DNA from 2 places in the Rhizobium sp. WSM1274 genome. Region 1 is predicted to be linked to the other one. Evidence: predicted binding sites of a transcription regulator. Region 1 holds the regulator's gene; the other holds the start of a gene.

Region 1 (6,549 bases):
GGCGCGGCTTCAGCCATGGCGCGATCTCCATCAAGTTGCCGGGCAATGACTCCGGCTAAGGAAACCAGGCCCGAAAAATCAAAAATGCCGCCTTGCGGCGGCGAGTGGCACTATTTCCTTTTCGCGCTGCAATGTCAACAAAACGGCGCCCTTAGCGTATGCAGCAAGAGTGTACAGCGGCATTTCCAGTCATCAACAGGCATTATTGCAGAAATGACACGCAGGGGCAGCAAGTTGGGGAAAACTACGAATTCGATTCATCCGGATTCATGCGACTCTTGTCACGGAGTCAGGCTCACACTAGGTTAAAGATCAATTACTAGACTGCATGCGGCGGAACTAGTCACCAAAATTGATCAAGCGTTTCTTGTTTCGGAGCTCCCGGGACAACGGTGAGGGATTCTGCCATCACCAACGCAGAAGGTGGAGACAGGGCATGAACTGGACAGACGAGCGGGTCGAGAAACTCAAGAAACTTTGGGCCGAAGGACTGAGCGCCAGCCAGATCGCTGCGCAGCTTGGCGGGGTCAGCAGAAACGCGGTCATCGGCAAAGTGCATCGGCTGTGCCTCCCCGGCCGTGCCAAGGCCGGCGGCACCAACACCGCGGCGCGAACGCCGAAGCGCAATACCTCGGCGCCGCGCGCGCCGAACTACGCCTCACGGGTCACGACCCGCACCGTTACCCGCCAGCAGGGCGCGACCATGCTGAAGGAAGAGATCGAGATCGAAACGATCGAGGAAATGGAATATGTGCCGAGAGGCAATGTGGTGGTGCCGATTTCCCGACGCCTCGGCCTGACGGAGCTGACCGAACGCACCTGCAAGTGGCCGGTCGGCGATCCGCTGAAGGACGACTTCCATTTCTGCGGCTGCGAGTCCCCCGACAATTCGCCTTATTGCGGCTATCACCAGAAGCTTGCCTACCAGCCGGTCAACGAACGCCGCCGGGCGGCAGCCCGGGCCAGCTGAACGGGTGATCATTGCTAGAATGACGAAACGGGCCGAGTGGCCCGTTTTTTATGCAATTTTGGTCCGTGCGGATGGCTGCCCCTCATCCGCCTGCCGGCACCTTCTCCCCGCTTGCGGGGCGAAGGGACATGCCGCACCCTCTCCATCCCCACCAACCTTTCGCGGGGCACGTCCCCTCGCCCCGCTTACGGGGAGAGGGTTAGGGTGAGGGGCAGACGTTAGCACGAGCCCTTGTCAGTAACCAGAACGGAAGCCCTCAGGCTTCCATCGAATAGCCGGCGCCGCGGACGGTGCGGATAACGTCCTGCATGTTGGAGAAATTCAGCGCCTTGCGCAGGCGGCCGACATGGACGTCGACGGTGCGCTCGTCGACATAGATATCGTGGCCCCAGACGCCATCCAACAGCTGCGAGCGGGAGAAGACCCGGCCCGGCGACGACATCAGGAATTCCAGCAGGCGGAATTCGGTGGGGCCGAGGCGGACTTCACGGGTCTTGCGATGGACGCGATGGGTCTCGCGGTCGAGCTCGATGTCACCGCATTTCAGCACCGTCGACAGCACCTCGGGACGGGCGCGGCGCAGCATCGCCTTGACGCGGGCAACGAGCTCGGGGGTCGAGAAGGGCTTGACGACGTAATCGTCGGCGCCCGTCGACAATCCGCGGACGCGCTCGCTCTCTTCGCCGCGCGCCGTCAGCATGATGATCGGCAGGCGCTCGGTTTCCGGCCGCATGCGCAGCCGCCGGCAGAGCTCGATGCCCGAGACGCCGGGCAGCATCCAATCGAGGATGAGAAGATCGGGAGTGCGCTCCTGAAGCCGCATTTCGGCTTCGTCGCCACGAAGAATGGTATCGACCTCGAAGCCTTCCGCTTCGAGATTGTAGCGAAGAAGCACGCTGAGGGCTTCCTCGTCTTCAACAACTGCAACTCTCGGGATCATGCGTATCGGTCTCCTCGCGCATGATCCTTAAACCGGGGGTGATTTAAGCAATGCATCCTGCGCAAACTCAGAAATTGGCTGCGACCTCTTTGCGCGCCCGGACGGGCGCGCACGCAATTGACTGGTCCGGGCGACTGGCCCGGACGGTTATTCCGTGACCGCGCCGACGGTGTTGGCGCTGTCGTCCTTCGGACGGTCGCCTTCCGGCTGCGCGCCTGTCGTCATGTAAAAGATCGTTTCGGCGATATTGGTGGCGTGGTCGCCGATGCGCTCGATGTTCTTGGCGCAGAAGAGAAGATGCGTGCAGCTGGTGATGTTGCGCGGATCTTCCATCATGTAGGTCAGGAGCTCGCGGAACAGCGACGTGTACATCGCGTCGATCTCGTTGTCGCGTTCGCGGATCGCATTCGCCTTGTCGGCGGAACGATTGGTGTAGACGTCGAGCACTTCCTTGAGCTGGACGAGCGCCAGCTCGGACAGATGCTCAAGGCCGCGGGCGAGCTTGCGGGGAACGCCGGTGCTTTGGACGGCGATGACGCGCTTGGCGGTGTTCTTGCCGAGGTCGCCGACGCGTTCGAGATCGGCGGCGATGCGGATCGAACCCATGATTTCGCGCAGGTCCGCAGCCATCGGCTGACGGCGGGCAATGGTGACGATCGCCTTGTCGCCGATTTCGCGTTCGGCATGATCGAGGATCACGTCGTCGGAGATGACCTTCTGCGCCAGCGCGGTATCGCCATTGACGAGCGCCCGGACGGATTCGGCGACCATCTGCTCGGCCAGACCGCCCATTTCGGAAATCCGCCTGGACAGGAACTTCAAATCATCATCATAGGCAGAATAAATATGTGTCGATGCCATGGGGCTTTATCCTCGAATAACGGGAAGGCTTGGTGTCGCCAAAATCAGCCGAAACGACCCATGATGTAGTCCTGGGTGCGCGGGTCGTCGGGATTGGTGAACATCTTGTCGGTGTCGTTTTCCTCGACAAGATTGCCAAGGTGGAACATGGCGGTGCGCTGCGAGACACGCGCGGCCTGCTGCATGGAGTGGGTGACGATGACGATCGTGTAGTTCTCGCGCAGCTCGTGGATCAGTTCCTCGACCTTGGCGGTGGCGATCGGGTCGAGCGCCGAGCAGGGCTCGTCCATGAGGATGACCTCAGGGCTGACGGCAACGGCACGGGCAATGCAGAGGCGCTGCTGCTGACCGCCGGACAGGCCGGTGCCGGATTCATGCACGCGGTCCTTGACTTCGTTCCAGAGACCGGCGCGCTGCAGGCTGGTCTCGACGATCTGGTCGAGGTCGGCCTTCGACTTGGCAAGGCCATGGATGCGCGGGCCGTAGGAGACGTTTTCGTAGATCGTCTTCGGGAACGGGTTCGGCTTCTGGAAGACCATGCCGACGCGGGCGCGAAGTTCGACGACGTCGATATCGGGATCATAGATATCGTCGGTATCAAGCGTGATCTTGCCGGTGACGCGGCAGCCGTCGATCGTGTCGTTCATGCGGTTGAGGCACCGCAGGAAGGTCGACTTGCCGCAGCCGGACGGGCCGATCAGGGCGGTTACGGTGTTTTCGCGGACGTTCAGGTTCACATCGAAAAGCGCGCGCTTCTCGCCATAGTAAACCGAGACTTCCTTTCCGATCATCTTATACGGGACGTTGCTCATCTTGCGATCCAGCGCCTTTTCAACTGCAGCTTCCGTCAACATGTTCATGATGTTTAACTCCGTTTACCAGCGGCGCTCGAAGCGACGACGCAAGAGGATGGCGCCCATGTTCATGACGATCAGGAACAGGAGCAGGACGATGATGGCACCCGAAGTACGCTCAACGAAGGCACGTTCGGCCTCGTTGGCCCACATATAGACCTGTACGGGCAGAGCCGTCGAGGGATCGAGCGGTGTCGTCGGCGCGTTGGCGACGAAGGCGACCATGCCAATCAGGAGCAGCGGCGCGGTTTCGCCGAGCGCGTGCGCCAGGCCGATGATCGTGCCGGTGAGGATGCCTGGCATGGCGAGCGGTAGAACATGGTGAAACACCATCTGCATCTTCGACGCGCCGAGGCCGAGCGCTGCGGCGCGGATCGACGGCGGCACGGCGCGCAGAGCCGCACGCGTGGCGATGATGATCGTCGGCAGGGTCATCAGCGTCAGCACCAGGCCGCCAACCAGCGAAGCCGAGCGCGGCAGGCCGATGAAGTTGATGAAGACGGAAAGACCGAGCAGGCCGTAGACGATGGAAGGAACCGCGGCGAGGTTGTTGATATTGACCTCGATCAGGTCCGTCAGCTTGTTCTTCGGCGCGAACTCCTCGAGATAGATCGAGGCGGCGACGCCGATCGGCAGAGCGAGCACGAGGACGATCAGCATCAGGTAGAGCGAGCCGATCAGGGCGACGCCCAGGCCTGCGGCCTCCGGACGGCTGGAATTGCCGTTGACGAAAAGGCCGGTGTTGAACTGCTTGTGGAGAGCGCCGCTCGCCTTCAGCTCGTTCATCCATGCAACCTGCTTGTCGTTGACCTTGCGGTTCTTCTCATCGACGGAGAGATCGATCTGGCCCTTGCTGGCGCTGTCGACATTGGCGTCGGCGAGCAGAGTGACGTCGACCGTCTTGCCGATGATCGACGGATCGGCGATCACCATATCGCGCAGCTGGATCGGCGCACTCTTCGACAGCATGGCGGATGCATCGCGCACGTCGGGACGGCTCGAGGCATTGATGTTCAGCTGCTTGACGATCGCGTCACGCAGGAGAACCGGATAGTTGGCGGCGATCAGCACCGAAGGGTCGGTCGCACGCTTGTTGTTCGGGTCGATCGTCTTCTCGGAAAACTCGATCGGCAGGGTGATCGCCGTCTGCTGGAAGGCGGTATAGCCTTTGCCGATCACCGTCCACAGCAGGATGAAGAGGAAGACGAGACCGAAGGTGATGGCGGCGATGCCATAGGCCTGGAACCGGCGCTCGGCGGCATAGCGGCGCTTGATGCCGATATCGCGGCGCGCGGGCGCCGTGGAAACGGTGACGCCTGATGTGGGAGAAACAATATCCGTCATTCGTACTGCTCCCGGTATTTGCGCACGATGTAGAGCGCATAGATATTGAGGCAAAGCGTGATGCAGAACAGCGTGATGCCAAGGGCAAAGGCAACCAGCGTCTGCGGCGAGGTGAACTCAAGGTCGCCGGTCAACTGATTGACGATCTTGACGGTCACCGTCGTCATCGGCTCGAAGGGATTGATCTGAATGCGGGCGGCGACACCAGCGGCCAGCACGACGATCATGGTTTCGCCGATGGCCCGCGAGGCCGTCATCAGCAGTGCGCCGACGATGCCGGGAAGGGCTGCCGGCAAGACCACTTTCTTGATGGTTTCGGAGCGTGTGGCACCAAGACCGAGCGAACCGTCACGCAGCGATCGGGGCACGGCGGTGATAATGTCGTCCGACAGCGAAGACACGTAGGGGATCAGCATGATGCCCATGACGATGCCGGCCGTCAGAACGCTCTGCGCCTGGATGAAATTGCTGTAATTGCCGGACAGAAGGCCGCTGATCTCAGCGGAGAAATCGCGCAGGAACGGGCCGACGGTGACGAGCGCGAAGAAGCCGTAGACGATCGTCGGAATGCCGGCGAGCACTTCAAGCAGCGGCTTGGCGACCCCGCGCAGCTTCGGCGAGGCGTATTCGGCCATGTAGATGGCGGCGAAGAGGCCGACCGGCACGGCGACCAGCATGGCGACCAGGCCGATATAGATCGTTCCGAGCAGCAGCGGGATTAGGCCGAACTGACCGAAGGACGAGCTGCCGGCGCCGGCAAAGCGCGGATCCCAGACGGTGCCGAAGAAGAAGTCCATGGCGGGGACGGCGGCAAAGAAGCGGGCGGCTTCCGATAGCATGGAGAACACGATGCCGATCGTCGTCAGAATGGCGATCGAGGAGGCGAGCAGCAGGCCCCAGAGCATGACGCGCTCGACCCGGTTGCGGGCGCGGAAGCGCGGAGCAATGGAGCGCAGCGCATAGAAGGCGCCAGCAATGGCGAGAGCGAAGACAACAGCCGTCATGGCGATGCGGCTCGTCATGCTCAGGGCATTGAGCTTTTTGGCGGCGTCGAGCATGTAAGGCAGCGGCTGGCTGGCAAGCGGCACACCCTTTTCGAGGAGCTTGGCCTGCAGGGCAGCCGGATCGTTGCCGACCGCAGCAGTTTCATCCGAGGTCAGCATCGTCAGGCCGCGGGCGACCGTCGCCACCGTCGAATAGCCAAGATCCTGCTCGACCGAGACTTGCGCCTTGATGTCGTCAGGGAAAGCACCGCGAACCGAGGACTGGATGATGCCGGGGCTGATGGAGAGCCAGAGGCAGAGGACGATGAGGGCGGGAAGAACCGCCCAGATCGCCGCATAGGCGCCGTAATAGGCTGGCCGTGAATGCAAAGCGGAGGATCGGCCTCCGGCAAGCGCCGTGGCCCGGCTGCGCGCGACCAGATAGGCGGCGGCGCCGATCACCCCAAGGCACAAAAGTATGATGGATGTGCTCATTCGATACGTCCCCAGGCCCATAGCCCCAAAAAGCCCGGCAGCTTCATCAGCCTGCCTTCGGCTTCAATCACGGAGAAGGAATTCCAACCCTGCAGCTCCAGA
Region 2 (4,527 bases), 380 kb from region 1:
CCCGGCCGCCGACTATGACGGCGTGATCCAGGGTCTGCTCGGCGGCACGCTCGACTTCGCCGAACTCGGCGCCTCCGGCTACGCAGCCGTCTACATCAAGGATCCAAAGGCTGTCACGCCGATCCTGACGACGCAGCAGAAGGACGGCTCGACGGGTTACCACTCGATCGGCCTCGCTCTGAAATCATCGGGCATCAAGACCATCCAGGACGCCAAGGGCAAGAAGCTCGGCTACGCCGACCCGGATTCCACCTCCGGCTACCTCGTTCCGCTGACGCAGATCCCGAAGGACACGGGCATGCCGAACGATAAGTTCTTCGCTTCGACCCAGTTCAACGGCGGCCACGAGAACAACCTTCTCGCCGCCTATGACGGTAAGGTCGACGTCGCCGTCGACGATAGCTCGGGCATCGGCGATTTCAAGGACGGCTACACCTCCGGCACCTTCCGCAAGGAAGTCGACAAGGGCGCCGTCGATCCGAACAAGCTGGTCGAAGTATGGCGTTCGCCGCTGATTCCGAACGGCCCGCTCGTCGTTCGCAACGCTCTCGGCGAAGAATGGCAGACGAAGCTTGCAGGCTTCTTCACGGCTCTGCCGGAAAAGGATCACAAGTGCTTCGCGGCTATCGAAGGCGGCGATTACAAGGGCTACTCGCCCGTCAAGCACGACTTCTACAACACTGTCGTTGAAGTCCGCAAAGCTGCCATCGGCGGCTGATCGGCCTCTTGAATGCGGGGCGGCCGGAAACGGCCGCCCTTTATCTTTGACTACAGCGCCGCGCGTCTTAGACGCGCAAAGGACGCTGTAGCACTTTGAATTGCTGCATAATTTTATCCTCAAATCGATTCCGATTTGAGGATAGAATTATGAAGTAGGCGAGGCGTTGATGACTATTGCCGATACACAGCCGCACATGCAGAGCACGAAGGAGATCGGCACCGCCTGGGAGCGGATGGTCGCCAAGCGCCGCTTCTACACCATCCTCGGCCTGGTTATCCTCATTGCGGCTTTCATCAGTTCGGTCCGCTTCGCCGACGAGAGCAATGCCGGCCATTTCTTCGACCGCCTGCCGCATCTCTTCGACTTCCTGAGCTGGCTCATCCCCAAGGATTGGCACGATGTCTGGCGCGCGCTGTTCGACATAGCGAGCGTCAACGACAAGGGCGGCGAGGAATTCAATTTCGACAAGGGACGCGTCTATGTCTGGGGCGACTTCTACATTCCCGAATATTTCGAGCTGATGATCGTCACCATCAACGTGGCGCTGATCTCGACGATCATCGCCTTCGTCATTGCCGTTCCCTTGAGCTTCTTTGCCGCGCGCAACCTGACGAATTCATGGCCGTTGCGCATCTTCACCAAGCGGCTGATGGAGTTTCTGCGCGCCTTCCCTGAAATCGTCATTGCCGGGCTGTTTTCGGCGATCCTGTCGATCGGGCCGGTCGCCGCCATCATCGCCATCACCCTGCACACGATCGGCGCGCTCGGCAAACTCTTCTACGAAGTGGCCGAAAATATCGACATGAAGCCTCACGAGGGCATGAAGGCCGTCGGCGCCAACTGGTGGGAACGCGTGCGCTTTGCCGCCCTGCCGCAAGTGCTGCCGAATTTCACCTCCTATGCGCTGCTGCGCCTCGAGGTCAATGTGCGTGCCTCGACCATCATCGGCGCCGTCGGCGGCGGTGGCATCGGCGAGGAGCTGAAGCTTTCGATCTCGCGCGGTTTCGGCGCCAAGACCATGGCGCTCGTTCTGCTGCTGTTCGTGACGATCGTCGCCGTCGACCAGTTCTCCGCATGGCTGCGCCGCCGTCTTGTCGGTGAACACGCCTTCCTCCTGCAACATTGAGGCCGCCATGACGGTGATCGACGCAAACCGCATGCACGAGATAGAAACCCGCTACCCCGAATATTTCCACCGATCGCTCCGCCAGCGTTTCGGCGGGCTGATGATCCTCATCGCAACGCTGCTCTACAGCCTCTATGCCGTCTGGTTCTTCGACCTGCCCAAGCTCTTCGCCGAGGCCCATTGGGAGCGCGTCGGCATCTATCTCAGCCAATGGGTGAGCTACGACGTCCAGCCGGAATTCCGCATTGGGGACGACGGCTCGATCGACATCCGTTATCCGCGTTTCTCGCCGCTCGGCGACAATCCGCATCCGGACTGGCTGGTCAACAACCCCGACGGCAGCATCACCGTTTCGATCAGCGGCACCAGCCGCACCGTCACCGTCTCGAAGAGCGAGACAATCGTCACCGCGCATGGCGTCAGCGTCCCGGTGGACGTTTCGAGCGGTGCGCCCGAGGTCGTCGGGCCGGTGCCCGGCTGGATAACGGTCTATGACGACAACGTGCTGGCCGATCTCGGCTTTGCCGGCAATGTCAGCATCTCCGTCGACCGGGTGAAGATCCGCAAACGTTTCATCGGCTGGGCAAATTTCATCTTCGACACGCAATCATCCTTCTTCGACAAGCCGGTCGGCGAGGTCGTCAGCCTCATCGTCTCCGGCCCCCGCATCAAGTCCGACCAATCCAATCTGTCGCTCGCCTTCGACGACATCTGGAACAACAGCGAATGGCAGCACGGTGACGTCTGGACCAAGCTTTTCCAGACGATCGTCATGGCTTTCCTCGGCACGCTGCTCGGCGCGCTTACCGCCTTTCCGCTGGCCTTCCTGGCAGCCCGCAACATTACGCCGAACCGCCTGCTGAACCAGGTCCTGAAGCGCTTCTTCGATTTCCTGCGCTCGGTCGACATGCTGATCTGGGCGCTGTTCCTGACGCGCGCCTTCGGGCCTGGACCGCTTGCCGGCAGCGGTGCGATCTTCCTCACCGAGACCGGCACGCTCGGCAAGCTCTATTCCGAAGGCCTCGAGAATATCGACAACAAGCCGCGGGAAGGCGTCAAATCAACAGGCGCCCAGACCGTGCTCGTTCATCGTTACGGCATTATGCCGCAGATCGTTCCCGTCTTCGTCAGCCAGACGCTCTACCAATGGGAATCGAACGTGCGCGGCGCGACCATCATCGGCGCCGTCGGCGCCGGCGGAATCGGCCTCAAGCTGTGGGAGGCCATGCGCACCAATGCCAATTGGGAAAACGTCGCCTACATGGTCATTCTGATCCTGATCGTCGTCTTCATTTTCGACACCGCCTCGAACGCCCTGCGCCACCGGCTAATGGGCACGAAAGCCCACTGATCCGTCCGTCAAAGCAGTGGCGGCGCTGCCGCCATCATCATTCTGTCACGGAAATCTTTTAGCCGGGAGCCTGCTTGCGGTTCGCCGTCAAATCACTGCACAGTGCCCTCCCCGTTTGGACGATCTCCAGGATAAAAGCCTTGCGCTACGCTCTCTATTTCTCGCCGCCGAAGGATGATCCCCTGACCGGCGCGGCCTCGCTCTGGCTCGGTCGCAATGCTTTCACCGGCGAGACTTATCCGGCACCGGAATATGAGCAACTGAGTGCGGCAGAGCAATTCGAGCTGACCGCCGACCCGCGCCGCTACGGCTTTCACGCCACGATCAAGGCGCCCTTTTCGCTCGCCTCTTCGGTCACCGAGAAGGATCTCATGACCGTCGCCGAGGATTTTGCTAAGCGCACGCAAGCCTTCGAGATTCCTGAACTCGTGCTCGGCCAGCTCGGCCGTTTTTTTGCTCTCGTTCCCGGTTCTGTTCATCAACCTCTTCAGGATTTCGCCGCGAAGGTGGTAAGGTCGTTCGAACCGTTTCGCGCAGCGCTTTCCGAGGCCGATATGGCGCGGCGCAGTCCGGAGAAGCTCAGCGACAGCCAGCGTGCCCATCTGCAGCGCTGGGGTTATCCTTACGTCATGGAGGATTTCGGCTTTCACATGACGCTGACCGGCCAGGTGCCCGAGACACGCGCCGAGGTGATGAAAGCGATTCTGACCGAGCGTTTTGCCGGTTTCACCGGCCGGCCGCTTTCGATTTCCGGCCTTGCCGTCTTCATCGAAGAGACGCGCGGTGCCCCGTTCAAAATTCATTCCTGGCTGCCGCTTGCCGGCGCCAAAAGCTGAAAGACCTGACGCCATGAGCAAAGAGACCGTGTTTTCCAACGCCCGCATCGTTCTCGAGGACGACATCCTCTCGGGCTCGATCCTCATCCGCGACGGGAAGATCGCCGACATCTCCGGGGGCAACTCGGTAGCCGGCGAAGATTTCGAAGGCGACTACGTCATTCCCGGTCTCGTCGAGCTGCACACCGATCATCTCGAAGGCCACTATCAGCCGCGCCCCGGCATTCGCTGGAACAAGATAGCGGCCATCCAGGCGCATGACGCCCAGATCGTCACCTCAGGCATTACCACGGTGTTCGACTGCCTGCGCATGGGTGCGGACGAGGACGGTGGCTTCGAACATGGCGAGATGCGCGAGATGGCCGACGCCATCCAGTCGGCGGAGACGGAAGGCAGGCTGCGTGCCGAGCACCTCATCCATTTGCGCTGCGAGGTCTCGGCCGACAATGTCCTCGAACATTTCGCCGATTTCGAAAACGACCGGCATGTGCGG

Evidence for each region. Region 1 encodes PhoB, which activates phosphate uptake and scavenging genes when phosphate is short. Its sites were predicted from a motif close to TGTCATNNANCTGTCAT; they were not measured.
Region 2: N2600_RS23165 (DUF1045 domain-containing protein) is a predicted target of PhoB. The motif match lies at 3,231-3,247, and genes of this name have one in related genera.

The regions. Positions count from the first base shown of each region.
Region 1 covers NZ_CP104138.1:182,069-188,617, reverse strand. The annotation lists gene N2600_RS00955 (aspartate aminotransferase family protein) at 1-17, opposite strand, end outside; gene N2600_RS00950 (GcrA family cell cycle regulator) at 437-970, shown strand; gene phoB (phosphate regulon transcriptional regulator PhoB) at 1,227-1,910, opposite strand; gene phoU (phosphate signaling complex protein PhoU) at 2,058-2,771, opposite strand; gene pstB (phosphate ABC transporter ATP-binding protein PstB) at 2,816-3,631, opposite strand; gene pstA (phosphate ABC transporter permease PstA) at 3,647-4,969, opposite strand; gene pstC (phosphate ABC transporter permease subunit PstC) at 4,966-6,447, opposite strand.
Region 2 covers NZ_CP104138.1:4,712,630-4,717,156, reverse strand. The annotation lists gene phnD (phosphonate ABC transporter substrate-binding protein) at 1-718, shown strand, start outside; gene phnE (phosphonate ABC transporter, permease protein PhnE) at 888-1,847, shown strand; gene phnE (phosphonate ABC transporter, permease protein PhnE) at 1,855-3,198, shown strand; gene N2600_RS23165 (DUF1045 domain-containing protein) at 3,339-4,034, shown strand; gene N2600_RS23160 (alpha-D-ribose 1-methylphosphonate 5-triphosphate diphosphatase) at 4,048-4,527, shown strand, end outside.